DNA from 2 places in the Streptomyces sp. NPDC050625 genome. Region 2 is predicted to be linked to the other one. Evidence: riboswitches for the same ligand, from Rfam matches in the RefSeq annotation. Region 2 holds a riboswitch; the other holds the start of a gene.
The links. A riboswitch is a leader RNA that binds a small molecule or an ion and turns the genes downstream of it on or off. The one in region 2 is predicted to bind glycine.
Positions count from the first base shown of each region.

Region 1 (7,456 bases), on a different contig from region 2:
GGACGGGATCAGACAGATGGTGCGCTGCTCGTCGCCGTTGGCGCGGTGGTAGCCGCGGACGGCCAGCAGACCGGCCAGCTCGCCCTGGGAGCCGGCGTTGGGCTGCAGGGAGACCTTGTCGTAGCCGGTGACCTCGGCGAGGCGCTCCTCCAGCTCACGGATGAGCGTGAGGTACCCCTCGGCCTGCTCGGCGGGCACGAAGGGGTGCAGCTGACCGAACTCGGGCCAGGTGACCGGCTCCATCTCGGTGGTCGCGTTCAGCTTCATGGTGCAGGAGCCGAGCGGGATCATGCCGCGGTCGAGCGCGTAGTCGCGGTCGGCCAGCTTGCGCAGGTAGCGCAGCATCGCGGTCTCGGAGCGGTGCTCGTGGAAGACGGGGTGGGTGAGGTAGGCGTCGGAGCGCAGCAGCGCGCCCGGCAGGGCCTCCGCCGTCGCCGCGTCCAGCGCCTCGATGTCGCCCTCGACGCCGAACGCCGACCACACGGCGGCCAGCTGGGCCCTGTTGGTGGTCTCGTCGCAGGCGATGGAGACGTGGTCGGCGTCGGCCCGGTGGAGGTTGACGCCGTTGTCCCGGGCGGCGGCGACGATCTCGTCGGCGCGGCCGGTGACCTTGGCGGTCAGCGTGTCGAAGTAGGCGCCGTGGACGATCTCGACACCGCCGGCCTTGAGGCCCTCGGCGAGGATCGTGGCGTAGCGGTGGGTGCGGCGCGCGATGGCCTTGAGGCCCTCCGGCCCGTGGTAGACGGCGTACATGCCCGCCATCACCGCCAGCAGCACCTGCGCGGTGCAGATGTTGCTGGTCGCCTTCTCGCGGCGGATGTGCTGCTCACGGGTCTGCAGGGCGAGCCGGTAGGCCTTGTGGCCGTCCGCGTCGACGGAGACGCCGACGAGGCGCCCGGGCAGGCTGCGCGCGAACTTCTCGTGCACGGCCATGTAGCCCGCGTGCGGTCCGCCGAAGCCCATCGGGACGCCGAAGCGCTGGGTCGTGCCGACGGCGATGTCCGCGCCGAGCTCGCCCGGCGAGACCAGCAGGGTCAGCGCGAGCAGGTCGGCGGCGACGGTGACGAGCGCGCCCAGCTCGTGCGCCTGGTCGATGACCGGCTTGATGTCCCGTACGGCACCGGAGGCGCCCGGGTACTGGACGAGCACGCCGTTGATCTCGCGCTCGGCGAACTCGGCCGGGATGCCGTCGCTGAGGTCGGCGACCACGACCTCGACGCCGGCCGGCTCGGCACGCGTCGCGATCACGGCGATGGTCTGCGGCAGCGCGTCCGCGTCGACCAGGAACAGGCCCTTCTTGTTCTTGCCCATGCGCCGGGACAGCGCCATAGCCTCGGCGGCGGCCGTGCCCTCGTCGAGGAGGGAGGCGCCGGAGGTCGGCAGGCCGGTGAGGTCGGCGACCATGGTCTGGAAGTTCAGCAGGGCTTCGAGGCGCCCCTGGGAGATCTCCGGCTGGTAGGGCGTGTAGGCCGTGTACCAGGCGGGGTTCTCCATCACGTTGCGCAGGATGACGGGCGGGGTGAAGGTCCCGTAGTACCCGAGTCCGATCATCGAGCCGAGCACCTGGTTGCTGTCGGCGAGCGAGCGCAGCTCGGCGAGCACCTCGGCCTCGGTCCGGGCACCCGGCAGGTCGAGCGCGTCGGCGTTCTTGATCACATCCGGCACCGCGGCGGCGGTGAGCTCGTCGAGCGAGCCGTAACCGACGTGCGCGAGCATCTTGGCCCGCGCCTCCTGGTCGGGCCCGATGTGGCGCTGTTCGAAGGGGATGCCCTGTTCGAGCTCGGTGAGCGGAATGCGATGGGCGGTCATTGCGGAGGCCTCCTGGTCTGACGCGACCTTCGAGGGGCACCCCGGCACGGGTACCCCGACGGCCTCCCCCTCTGTCATCTCAACCTGAGAGCTTCACCGGGTCGCCCGAAGGCACCGGTTTTCACCGTCGGTGAGAGCGGAAGCCGTCGACACCCGCCCTGCTTTCCAGAGTGACCTCGTCCGTGCGGTACGTGAGCCTGAGAGATTCCGGGGAGGATTTGCTCCTTCGGCGCCTCCGGTGATGTCCGGAGGACTCTCCCGCACGGGGTCAGCAGCCGTTTGCAAGACTACCAGCGAGGTCAACGCCCGGGCCTTCGAGTGGCCGCCTCCTTGATTGTGCTCTTTTGTAGTGCTTACGGATGAGTTGCGACCAAGTGGAGGGCCCGTGCAGACCGACATCGATCCGCGCAACCTGATCGGCCGCAAGGCGTTCGACCGCAATGGCACCAAGATCGGCACGATCGACGAGGTGTACCTCGACGACGCGACCGGCGTGCCGGAGTGGGCGGCCATACGCACCGGCCTGTTCTCGCGGGACGCCTTCGTCCCGCTGGAGCCCAGTGAACTGGTCGAGGGCACCCTCCACGTCCCGTTCGACCGAGCCCTCATCAAGGACGCGCCCGACTTCGGCGTGGGCCGCCATCTCTCCCCGGAGCAGGAGCTCCAGCTCTACCACCACTACGGCCTGGACGTGGCCCCACCGCCCCGCCTCCCCGACCACGACTTCGGCAACCTGGCAGGCACGGACGAGACCTGAGGCCGAAAGGGTGGACCGACCGAGGAAGCGGAGGCGGAGCCGGAGCAGCCTCTGAGAGGCGCCTGCCCAAGCTCGGAGCCACGGCGTCGCCACGGCTCCGCGACCTGGCGACGAGCCGCACCGGCCCCGGCGACGCACGGCCACCCTGCTCCGCCCCCAAGCCCGCCGACGCCCGCCGTGAGCCCCCGGTGGGGCCTGACCCTCCGATGCGCGCACGCGGGCTCCTGTCCCGGCGGCAAGATCCACGAACGACCCGCGGACTCCAGCTCCAGGTCGACCGACCCGGCACGGCCGGAGAGCGAGGGCGGCACGCCCTCGCTCTCCGGCCGTTCCCGGCGGTGCCTCACGGCCGCGTCGTCGCGGCCCGGGGCTCCCCCGTGCTCCGCTCCGGCTCGCCGCCGCGAGCCGCCCCTGATATGCCCTCGGCCTCGTCGCCCGCGCTCTCTCCGACCCGGGCTCGCCCAAGACGCCCCTCGGCGTCCCCCTCTCCCACGTCTGGGACCAACGGCAACGGATCCGCCGGCTCCAGGTCCGCGTCGTCGACCCCGAACGTCCGCACCCGCCCGGGCTCCGAGTCCGGCGTCTCGAAGCGCACGGTGACCCGCCCGAGGCCGCTGCCCTGCACCCAGCCGTGTCCGTACTCGCTGTGCCGCACGTCATGACCGGGCGACCAGTGCCGCTCGGCGGGTGCCGGGCTTTCCGGTGCGGGCTCGGCCACGCTCTCCTCCGGCGCCGCGTCGGCCCGCTCGCCCGCCGCCTGCGCGAAGAGGTCCTCCTGTGTGTAGTCGGCGAGCCCGGAGACGCCCACACCGAGCAGCCGTACACCGCCCGTCGTGTCCACCGAGTCGAGGAGCCGCGCGGCGGCCTCCCGCACCACCGCCGGATCGTCCGTGGGCCCACGGAGCGTCTCGGACCGGGTGAGCGTGGAGAAGTCGTACCGCCGCACCTTCAGCACGATGGTCCGCCCCGACAGCCCCGCCCCGCGCAGCCGCCGCACGCACCGCTCGGCGAGCCGCTGCACCTCAAGACCCACTCTGAGCCGGTCGTGGATGTCCACGTCGTACGTGTCCTCGACCGAGACCGACTTGGTCTCCCGCTCGGCCACCACGGGCCGCTCGTCGTGCGCCAGCGCCATGGCGTACAGCCCGTGCCCATGCGCCTTGCCCAGCAGCCGTACGAGCTCGTCCTCGCCCGCCTCGGCGATCTCGTCGACCGTGGTGATCCCGGCTCTGCGGAGGTGGTCGCCCGTCGCCGGGCCGACCCCCGGCAGCGTCCGCACCGACATGGGGCCCAGCAGCGCCCGCTCGGTCCCGGGTTCGATCAGCACCAGCCCGTCTGGCTTGGCCTGCTCGGAGGCGATCTTGGCGAGCATCTTCGATGCCGCGAGCCCCACCGACCCGGTGAGCCCTGTGACGGCCCGTATGTCCGCGCGCAGCTTGGCCCCGGCCAGCCGCGCGGACTCCTCGTCCCAGGCCGCTCCCCCGGCCTCCAGATCGATGAACGCCTCGTCCAGGCTCAGCGGCTCCACCAGGGGGGACAGCTCCCGCAGCAGCCCCATCACCTGCTCGCTGACCGTCCGGTACAGGCCGAAGCGCGGCACGAGATACGCCGCGTTCGGAGCCAGCCGGCGCGCCTGGGCCATGGGCATCGCCGAGTGGACCCCGAAGACCCGCGCCTCGTACGACGCCGTGGCGACCACGCCGCGAGGTCCGAGCCCGCCCACGACGACGGCCTTCCCGCGCAGGCTCGGCTTGGATGCCTGCTCCACCGAGGCGAAGAAGGCATCCATGTCGAGATGCAGGATCGTGGGCGCGTTTCTCACAACTCCGATGCTGCACCACGCCACTGACATTGCCCCGGAGCGGGACGGGGGCACGGTCGGCCGCGCCCGGGGACCTCGCCTCAGACGGCCCGGTTGCGCCGCCGCGCGAGTTCGTCGGCGGGGTTGTGCCCGACGAGGGTCTCGCCCGTGTCGATGCGTTCACCGTGCAACTGGGAGAGCGCGCTTTCCACGTCCCGCCACACCACGCCCACCGCGATGCCGAAGATGCCCTGACCGCCCTGGAGCAGGGCGTGCACCTCGTCCGGCGAGGTGCACTCGTACACCGTGGCGCCGTCGCTCATCAGCGTCATGCGCTCCAGGTCGCGGAAACCGCGTTCTCTGAGGTGCACGACGGCGGTACGGATGTTCTGCAGCGAGACCCCGGTGTCCAGGAACCGCTTGACGATCTTCAGGACGACGACGTCCCGGAAGCTGTACAGACGCTGCGTGCCCGACCCGTACGCGGGCCGCACGCTCGGCTCGACCAGGCCCGTACGGGCCCAGTAGTCGAGCTGCCGGTAGGTGATGCCGGCGGCCGCGCAGGCCGTCGGACCGCGGTAGCCGATCTCCTCGGACGCCATGGGCCCCGCCCCTCCGCTGTTCGGCACGGCCGAGGACCGCTGGGGGGCGTGGCCGACCGCGCCGCCGGGATGGGCGTACCCCCTGCTCGAACGCAGCTGAGAGCTTGAGGGAGGGTACGGACCGCTCTCCCCGAAACCGCGTCCGGGGGCACCCCCAGCCGTACCGTCGCCGCTGCTTCTCACGCCGACCTCCGTCCTTGACCTGCCTTCTCGACGGTAGGCAGTCACCAGGGGTGCGTCAACGATCGCCACACTCGGCACGCCGAGTGATAATCACCCTAGGAGTGGTTTCCCGTGCCCCACCGCGGGGAAAGGCTAGCCGAATGCTCTCGCGGGGGTCCGTAGGACGCTCTCAATGGCCGGTGGCATTTGCCGACATCCCGTCCGTAACAGGGCGCCGACCGAACCGTCACGGACCGCGTCCGCCGGACGGCCGCCCCCCCTCACTGGCTGCTGGTGCCGAAGTCCTCGGGTGAGATCTGGTCGAGGAACTCGCGGAACTTCTCGACCTCGTCCTCCTGCTCGTCCGGAATCGCGATGCCCGCGTCGTCGAGCACCGTGTCACTGCCGTAGATCGGCGTTCCGGTGCGCAGGGCCAGCGCTATGGCATCGGACGGGCGGGCACTCACCTCGACCCCGCTGGCGAAGACCAGCTCCGCGTAGAAGACGCCTTCACGCAGGTCGGTGATGCGCACTTCCGTGAGCTCCTGGCCGACGGCCTCCAGCACGTCCTTGAACAGGTCGTGGGTCAGCGGTCGCGCGGGGGCCATGCCCTGCTGGGCGAAGGCGATCGCCGTCGCCTCCCCCGGCCCGATCCAGATGGGGAGGTACCTGTCGCCTCCCACTTCGCGCAGGAGCACGATCGGTTGGTTGGAGGGCATTTCGACCCGGACACCTACGACATCGAGCTCGTTCACACAGCAACCCTAGGCCGTGCCCGGGACGTTTGGGTAGTCGGGCCGGGAACGGGTGGCCGATACGGCCTGTCGAGCACCGCCGCCGCTCACGGCAGACGCACCCCGAGAGCGGTCTTCACCAGGGCGGCGTGCAGCCGCACGGTGAGCGCCGCCAGCTCCTTCGTACGCGCTTCGGCGTGGGCCCTGGTCTGCGGGTTGCGATGCCGCTTCAAAGGGGCCACCACCTGGTCCACCAGGCCTGCCTCGCGGTCCGCCGCGGCCTTCATCACCCGCAGGTGCCGCGGCTCGATCCCGTGCCGGCCCAGCTCGGCGACGAGCGAGGCCACGGTGACCGTCTCCGCGTCGTACACGCCGTCCTCCAGCGGGGCGATGAGCCCGTACGACTCCCACTCCTGAAGGGCGCTCTCGTCGATCTCCGCGGCAGCCAGCAGCTCGGCCCGGCCGATCAGGGCCGCCGTGGGCGTGTCGCACGGCTCCAGGACGGTCTCGCCGTCCCGCTGACGCCCCACGACCGGCAGCGGCACGGCCTCGCCGCGCTCCACGGCGTCCAGGTGCTCCCTGATCACCTTGAGCGGCAGATAGTGGTCCCGCTGCATCCTCAGGACGTGGCCCAGACGCTCGACGTCACCGGCGCTGAACTTGCGGTACCCCGACGGCGTCCGCTGCGGCTCGATGAGCCCCTCCGACTCCAAGAAGCGGATCTTGGAGATGGTGACTTCGGGGAACTCGCCGCGCAGCATGTTCAGCACCGTGCCGATGCTCATCAGCCCACTGTCCGCGGCGGCGGCACCGTGCCCGGCACCGCCGCTCGGTGTTTGAAGCATGGACCTTCCCTGACGGGTCAGATGCCCTGCCGGCTCGAGTAGAAGACCAGCCGGTACTTGCCGATCTGCACCTCGTCACCGTTCGACAGGGCGACCTGGTCGATCCGCTCGCGGTTGACGTACGTGCCGTTCAGACTGCCCACGTCGGCCACCGTGAAGGAACCGTCCGGAGAGCGCCGGAACTCGACGTGGCGGCGCGAGACCGTCACGTCGTCCAGGAAGATGTCGCTCTGCGGGTGACGCCCGGCCGTGGTCAGCTCGCCGTCCAGCAGGAAGCGGCTGCCGGAGTTCGGCCCGCGACGCACCACCAGCAGCGCCGAGCCCATCGGTAGTGCGTCCACGGCCGCCTGCGCCTCGGGAGAGAGCGCCGGCATCTGCGTCTGACCGGTGACCTCGGCGTCGTAGGCCTCAAGACCGGAGATGGAGATCGTGGACGTCGTCTCGGACGCACGCTCCGGCGCCACGCCCGCGCGCAGCGGGGCACCACAGTTGGAACAGAACCGGGCGTTCTCCGCGTTCCGGTTGCCGCACCTCGTACACACCAGGACCGACATGGACGGATCCTCCTGCCGCGGCTGCCCCGCGGGGGCATTGGACGCATACGGGTCGGGGGCAAACCCTCCACCCGTACTTGAGGTTGACGGTTGCCCGAAACCTATGCCGCCAGCCTGGGCAGGGTCAACAGACGGCGCGCCCTGGCCGCCGGAAATGTCACCACCCGGACCAGGGACCTGGTCACGGAACAG
Region 1 covers NZ_JBFAIQ010000020.1:172,625-180,080, forward strand. Annotated here, with positions in the region: gene gcvP (aminomethyl-transferring glycine dehydrogenase) at 1-1,809, opposite strand, end outside; glycine riboswitch at 1,985-2,080, opposite strand; gene AB0I54_RS33690 (PRC-barrel domain-containing protein) at 2,195-2,566, shown strand; gene AB0I54_RS33695 (DNA polymerase IV) at 2,910-4,388, opposite strand; gene AB0I54_RS33700 (MerR family transcriptional regulator) at 4,469-5,152, opposite strand; gene AB0I54_RS33705 (bifunctional nuclease family protein) at 5,413-5,886, opposite strand; gene AB0I54_RS33710 (MerR family transcriptional regulator) at 5,973-6,710, opposite strand; gene AB0I54_RS33715 (FHA domain-containing protein) at 6,728-7,456, opposite strand, start outside.
Region 1: linked by a shared signal. The riboswitch ahead of gcvP (aminomethyl-transferring glycine dehydrogenase) and the one ahead of gcvT (glycine cleavage system aminomethyltransferase GcvT) in region 2 are both predicted to bind glycine.

Region 2 (7,456 bases):
GGTCACCATGGGCGGACGCGGGTCGTTCGGGACCGCGTTCCGGTTGACCGTGATGCCGACCTCGTGGAGGCGGTCCTCGGCCTGCTGACCGTCCAGCTCGGACTCGCGCAGGTCGACCAGGATCAGATGCACATCGGTGCCGCCGGTCAGCACGTTGACCCCGGCCTCGCGGGCGTCGGCCGCGGTGAGCCGCTCGGCGAGGATCCGCGCGCCCTCGACCGTACGGCGCTGGCGCTCCTTGAAGTCCTCCGAGGCGGCGACCTTGAAGGAGACCGCCTTGGCCGCGATCACGTGCTCCAGGGGACCGCCCTGGAAGCCCGGGAAGACGGAGGAGTTGAGCTTCTTCGCGAAGTCCTTCTTGGCGAGGATGATGCCGCCGCGCGGGCCGCCCAGCGTCTTGTGGGTGGTGGAGGTGACGACATCGGCGTACTCGACCGGGTTCGGGTGCAGACCCGCCGCGACGAGACCGGCGAAGTGCGCCATGTCGACCCACAGATACGCCTCGACCTCGTCGGCGATCCGGCGGAACTCGGCGAAGTCCAGCTGCCGCGGGTACGCCGACCAGCCCGCGATGATCACCTTCGGGCGGTGCTCCTTGGCGAGCCGCTCGACCTCGGCCATGTCGACCAGGCCGGCCTCGTCCACGTGGTAGGCGACCACGTCGAACTGCTTGCCGGAGAAGTTCAGCCGCATGCCGTGGGTCAGGTGGCCGCCGTGGGCCAGGTCCAGACCGAGGATGGTGTCGCCGGGCCGGGCCAGCGCGAAGAGCGCGGCCTGGTTGGCCGAGGCGCCCGAGTGCGGCTGCACATTGGCGTACTCGGCGCCGAACAGCTCTTTGACCCGGTCGATGGCGATCTGCTCGGCGACGTCGACGTGCTCGCAGCCGCCGTAGTAGCGGCGGCCCGGGTAGCCCTCGGCGTACTTGTTGGTGAGGACCGAGCCCTGGGCCTCCATGACCGCGGCCGGAGCGAAGTTCTCCGAGGCGATCATTTCGAGGGTGGACTGCTGGCGGAGCAGCTCGGCGTCGACCGCGGCGGCCACGTCCGGGTCGAGTTCGTGCAGGGGCGTGTTCAGGACGGACATACGTCTACGACTCCTCAGCCGGCGGTGTGGGCGACGTACTCGTCGGCGGAGAGCAGGTCGGCCGGCTCGTCCGTGACGCGTACCTTGAACAGCCAGCCGCCCTCGAAGGGGGCCGAGTTCACCAGGGAGGGGTCGTTGACGACGTCCTCGTTGATCTCGGTGACCTCACCCGTGACCGGCGAGTACAGGTCGGAGACCGACTTCGTGGACTCCAGTTCGCCGCAGGACTCGCCCGCGGTCACCGTGGAGCCGACCTCGGGGAGCTGGGCGTAGACGACATCGCCGAGCGCGTTGGCCGCGAACTCGGTGATACCGACCGTCGAGACGCCGTCCTCGGCGCCCGACAGCCACTCGTGCTCCTTGCTGTAGCGCAGCTGCTGGGGGTTGCTCATGGCCTGAATTCTCCTGTACGCGGGGTGGTGCTGATGACTGGGGGAGTACTGAAACCGCAGGTGAGCGGGGTGATGTGCCCGGCATCACAAGTGGGCGGGGCGAGGGGCCCGGTGATCAGTCTCTACTTCTGGCGCTTGTAGAAGGGCAGTGCCACGACCTCGTACGGTTCGTGGCTGCCGCGGATGTCCACGCCGACGCCCGCCGCACCGGGCGCGGAGTGCGCCGCGTCGACGTAGGCCATCGCGATGGGCTTGCCCAGCGTGGGGGAGGGGGCACCCGAGGTGACCTCGCCGATCACCGCGCCGCCGGCGACGACCGCGTACCCCGCGCGGGGGACCCGGCGCCCCTCGGCGACCAGGCCGACCAGGACGCGCGGCGGGTTCTGCTCGGCGCGGGCCGCGGCCTCGGTGAGCGCCTCGCGCCCCACGAAGTCGCCCTCCTTCTCGAACTTCACCACCCGGCCCAGCCCGGCGTCGAAGGGTGTGAGGGAGGTCGTCAGCTCGTGCCCGTACAGCGGCATGCCCGCCTCCAGGCGGAGCGTGTCACGGCAGGACAGGCCACAGGGGACCAGGCCGACGCCCTCGCCGGCCTTGGTCAACGCCTGCCACAGCTCGACGGCGTGCTCCGGCTTCACGAACAGCTCGAAGCCGTCCTCGCCGGTGTAGCCGGTACGGGCGATCAGCGCGGGGACACCGGCGACGGTGCCGGGCAGGCCCGCGTAGTACTTCAGGCCGTCCAGGTCGGCATCGGTCAGGGACTTCAGGATGCCGGGGGACTCGGGGCCCTGGACGGCGATCAGCGCGTAGGCGTCGCGGTCGTCGCGGACCTCGGCGTCGAAGCCGGGCGAACGTTCCAGCAGCGCGTCCAGAACCACCTGGGCGTTGGAGGCGTTGGCCACGACCATGTACTCGGTCTCGGCCAGCCGGTAGACGATCAGGTCGTCCAGGATGCCGCCGTCGGCCTGGCAGATCATGGTGTAGCGGGCGCGGCCCACCCCGACGGAGGCGATGTTGCCGACGAGCGCGAAGTTCAGGAACTTCGCCGCCTCAGCGCCCGTCACCGTGATCTCGCCCATGTGCGAGAGGTCGAAGAGTCCGGCCTTCGTGCGCACGGCGATGTGCTCGTCGCGCTCGGAGCCGTAACGCAGCGGCATGTCCCAGCCGGCGAAGTCGGTCATGGTCGCACCGAGCGAGCGATGCAGCGCATCGAGCGCGGTATGACGGAGTTCGGTACTGCTCATCGGTCGGTTGTCTCCCAAGGCGATGGGGGTCCCCCGCGCGAGCCGAATTCGAGCGTGGGGGAAGGCGAGGTCGTTCCTCCCCATCTGTCATCGGAACCTGAGAGGTTCGCCATGACCACCCCTGTCCGGGACGACCACGGCTTGCACCTTGGGTGGGGCCACCGTCACGGCGGCCCGCTTTTCAGATGTGCCTCGCCCGCGCGGTAACGGTGCCTGAGAGATTCAAGGGAGGGACTTGCTCCTTCGGCGCCCCGGCATGTGCTGCCGAGGACTCTCCCGCGCGGATTCAAACGGCCGGTATGCAGTTGGCGGCCACATCATTGCACGCCTCGCCCGCGCGCGGCAGGTCGGCTTCTGTAACCGGGCTGTGGCAGTACGCGCATGAAAACGCGAGACATCGGGCATTACCTTCTCTTTACACTCGACGGGCAGGGGTCTCCGAGCCCAAGGGGAGGACGATCACGGTGAACAGGACCACTGCGTACGCCACGACCACGGGCATGGCCCTGCCGAAGCGGCGCGCCGCCCCGGCCCGCGGACGCTGCGACGAGCGCCCGGCACCGGTCGTCCGCGATCTGCGCGACCGCGCCGGGCACAGCCCGCACGGCCTGCTCTTCGGCCCCGGCGACCTGGTCGTGATCACCGGCCTGCCGGGCAGCGGCAAGTCCACCCTGATGCGGCGGGCGGTCCGGGGCGCGCGCATCGACTCCCAGGACACCCGTGACCGCTGGGACGCCCGTATGCCCCGCCTCCTGCCGTACGCGGTCTACCGCCCCCTGGTCCGCCTCGCCCACTACGCCGGGCTGCGCCGCGCCCTGCGCTCGGGCGAGGGGGTCGTCGTGCACGACTGCGGTGCCCAGGCATGGGTGCGCGACTGGCTGGCCCGCGAGGCCCGCCGCCGTGGCGGCACCCTGCACCTGCTGCTGCTCGACGTCGCCCCGGACACCGCACTGGAGGGCCAGCGCGAGCGCGGTCGCGGTGTCTCCCGCTACGCCTTCCTGCGCCACCGCAGGGCCGCCGCCCGCCTCCTGCGCACGGTGGAGCGGGGCGAGCTGCCCGAGGGCTGCGGCTCGGCGGTGCTGCTGGACCGGGCCGCCGCAGATGTCCTGCACCGGATCGGCTTCGCGCGGTAAGGCCGGGTCACCGGTACCCGCTAGCCTTTCCAGCCATACCAGTGGTTCCCAGCAGGCGGTAGGCAGATGGACTTCCCGGCGGACTTCCCCACGGACTTCCCGGCACAGGCGCACCCCCATCCTCACGGCGGATGGCCCGGCAACGAGCTGGAGGAGGTGCTGTCGGCGTCACTCGGCGTGCCGTCGGCCGGCGCCCGGATCGTCGAGGTCCTGAGCCGCAGCTTCGTATGGATCCCGCTGCCCAACGGCGGCGGCCCGAACAGCGGTCCCCTGGATCTGCCCACGATGGAGATCGAGGGCCAGGTCTACGTCCCGGTGTTCAGCTCCGAGGAGCAGTTCCGCCAGGTCGCCGGCTCCCACATGTCGTACAGCATCGCCCCCGCCGTGGAGTTCGCCCGCGGTCTGCCCCCGCAGGTCGGCCTCGCGATCAACCCGGACGGCGTGGTCGGCGTCCCGCTCCCGCCGGAGGCGGTCGCCGAGCTGTGCCGGGCGGGGCGCACCGAACTCGACGGCCCCTCGACCGGCGGCCGCGTCCGCCTCTTCGAACCCGACTGGCAGGACGACCCGGTCGACTTCCTCGCCGCGGCCTCGGCGGAGTTCGCCGGGACGGGCGTGGTCGCCACGGCCCGCCGCTGCCTGGCCGCGATCGAGACCGCGGACCCGGTGATGTTCGTGGGCGTCGAACTGTCCCGGTGGGAGGGCGACCTGCGAGCGCTCCCCCTGGAAGCCCTGGGCAGGGCCCTGGGCAACGCCCCGGTGCGGTGGCCGGTCAACCTCGTACTGCTCGACGTGGCGGAGGACCCGGTGGGCCACTGGATGAGGGACAACGTCAGGCCGTTCTATCAGCACGGCCACTGAAGCGCGCTTCGCCTGCGCGCACCGGGTCCTGAGCCATCGGGCGCTTAAGCTGTTTCCATACGCGGGGCAACTTCTCGAAGGGGCGGTAAACCAGGTGAGCGCGAGCGGCAGCGGCACCGCGACCGGACAGGTCGAGCACATGCTGCGGCAAGTCACGCCCGGGCGCTACGACGCCTACGAGGCACTGCTGCGCACACTGGCGACCCCGTCCTCCGGCCAGGTCTGGATGCTCCTGTGGCACGGCCAGAGCGGCTCCCCGGACGCCCAGTACGGAAACATGGAGGTCGACGGGTACGGCTACGCGCCCTGCGTCACCTCCGCCCAGGAGCTGTCAGCCAGCGGCTGGAACAGATCGTACGAGGTCGTCGACGGCCTCGACGTGGCCCGCACGCTCTACCCCGACCACTACGGCCTCTGGCTGAACCCGCACGCGCCCGGCGGCGGCCTGGGCATCCCCTGGCTCGACCTGCGCCGCATCGCCACCGGCCTGGACCGTCAGCCGGCGGGCCCGCTGCGGCTGTCCGAACCGGCCATCGAGATCCCCCAGTTCTACGCCCTGCTCGCGCAGAACGCCCACCGCACCCCGGCGGTCCGCTCGCTGCGCCGGGCCTGGGTGCAACCGGCGCTGGGGGCGCCGTACCTGGCCATCGGCCTGGACGTGTACGACACTTCCCCGCCCGCGGTCGACTCGGTGCGGGCGATGATGCAGCAGTCCGTCGGCGCTGTCCCGGACGGGCTGCCGGTGTCGACGGTGGCGATGACGGACGAGTACGACCCGGTCGTGATGTGGATGCGGGCCGGCGCCCGCCCCTTCTACGACCGTGAGGCGCACGCCGCTCCCGCCGCAGGTGGGGGCTACTGGGCCCAGCTGCCGCAGAGCGGAGCGTACTGAGCCTCGCGCCCAACTTTCGCGGGTATGTCCCTGTTTGATGTTTTAGAGAGATCTTCGCGCGTAGATATGGGTGAATTTTCGGCTTTTGTTCACTCATAGGCGGTTTGGCGGTGTCCGCCCCCCGCAACTGCCCGTCCGCATAACGGGTAACCACAGGCTGCATCACGGTTGCGCATACTTTCACCGTCAGATCTGGCGGGTGATCGTGACCACGCTGAAGACTCGCGACTCAGACACCGGATCGTCGATCCGGTGATCGATGAGCAAGTCGACAAAGCCGCAATCCGCGGCAGGCGCAGGCCGGTCACCACCGGCGAGAGGGGTCGGGTTCATAGTGACCGCACCGATCGAGACCACCGGAGCCGAGGCCGAGACCCCGCCCGAGGCTGTGCTCGCCGGGGTCAAGAAAGCCCAGATCGAGGGGCGTTCACTCTCGCAGATCGCTTGGACCCGGTTCAAACGGGATAAACTGGCCGTGGCGGGTGGCGTCGTCGTCATCCTGCTCGTGCTGATGGCGGTGCTCGCGAAGCCGATCGAGTGGGCTTTCGGGCTGGACCCCAACCAGTTCCACCAGGACCTCATCGACCCGGCCCTGCTGGCCCCCAAGGGCAGCTGGGGCGGTATGAGCTGGGACCACCCGCTGGGCGTGGAGCCGCAGTACGGCCGTGACATGCTCGCCCGCATCATCGAGGGCTCCTGGGTCTCGCTGCTGGTCGCCGGCGGAGCCACCCTGCTGTCCGTGATCATCGGTACCGTGCTCGGCGTCGTCGCCGGCTACTACGGCGGCTGGGTCGACAGCGCCATCAGCCGGCTGATGGACACCTTCCTGGCGTTCCCGCTGCTGCTGTTCGCCATCGCCATCTCGGCCTCGGTGCAGGACGGTTTCTTCGGTTTCAACGGGCTGCCACTGCGCATCGGCGTGCTGATCTTCGTGATCGGCTTCTTCAGCTGGCCGTACATCGGCCGTATCGTGCGCGCCCAGACGATGAGCCTCGCGCGGCGCGAGTTCGTGGAGGCCGCCACCAGCATGGGCGCCCGTGGCCCGTACATCCTGTTCCGCGAACTGCTCCCCAATCTCGTCGCGCCGGTCATCGTCTACTCGACGCTGATCATCCCGACGAACATCCTCTTCGAGGCCGCGCTGAGCTTCCTCGGAGTCGGTATCGCACCGCCGCAGGCTTCTTGGGGCGGAATGCTCAGCAACGCTGTGGATCTCTACACCGCAGATCCGCAGTTCATGTTCGTGCCCGGACTGGCGATCTTCATCACCGTCCTGGCATTCAACCTGCTGGGTGACGGGCTGCGTGACGCGCTCGACCCTCGCAGCAAGTGATCCAACAATCGAGGGGGCATTCCTCACGTGAAGACGAGAAGGGTTACCGCCGCCGTGGCGACGGTCCTGGCGGTCTCGCTCGGCGCTGCCGCGTGCGGCGGCGGTAACGACAGCAAGAACAACAACGGTGGCGGCAGCAGCGGCGCGAAGGACGCGGCGCTGAACTCCATCGTCAACGCGTCGAGCAAGAAGGGGGGGACGGTCAACCTTGAGGACTCCGACGTTCCGGACTCCCTGGACCCGGGCAACACGTACTACGGCTTCGTGCAGAACTTCTCGCGTCTGTACGCCCGTACGCTCGTCACGTTCAAGCCGGCAGCCGGCAAGGACGGCCTGACCGTCGTCCCCGACCTCGCCGACTCCCTCGGCAAGGCCAGCGCTGACGCCAAGACCTGGACGTACCACCTGCGTTCGGGCCTGAAGTTCGACGACGGCACGCCGATCACGTCCAAGGACGTCAAGTACGCGATCGAGCGCTCCAACTTCGCGCCCGAGGCCCTGTCCAACGGTCCTACGTACTTCAA
Region 2 covers NZ_JBFAIQ010000037.1:11,394-18,849, reverse strand. Annotated here, with positions in the region: gene glyA (serine hydroxymethyltransferase) at 1-1,083, opposite strand, end outside; gene gcvH (glycine cleavage system protein GcvH) at 1,098-1,475, opposite strand; gene gcvT (glycine cleavage system aminomethyltransferase GcvT) at 1,598-2,716, opposite strand; glycine riboswitch at 2,908-3,005, opposite strand; gene AB0I54_RS41685 (AAA family ATPase) at 3,175-3,849, shown strand; gene AB0I54_RS41680 (enhanced serine sensitivity protein SseB) at 3,916-4,707, shown strand; gene AB0I54_RS41675 (enhanced serine sensitivity protein SseB C-terminal domain-containing protein) at 4,847-5,599, shown strand; gene AB0I54_RS41670 (ABC transporter permease) at 5,934-6,932, shown strand; gene AB0I54_RS41665 (ABC transporter substrate-binding protein) at 6,960-7,456, shown strand, end outside.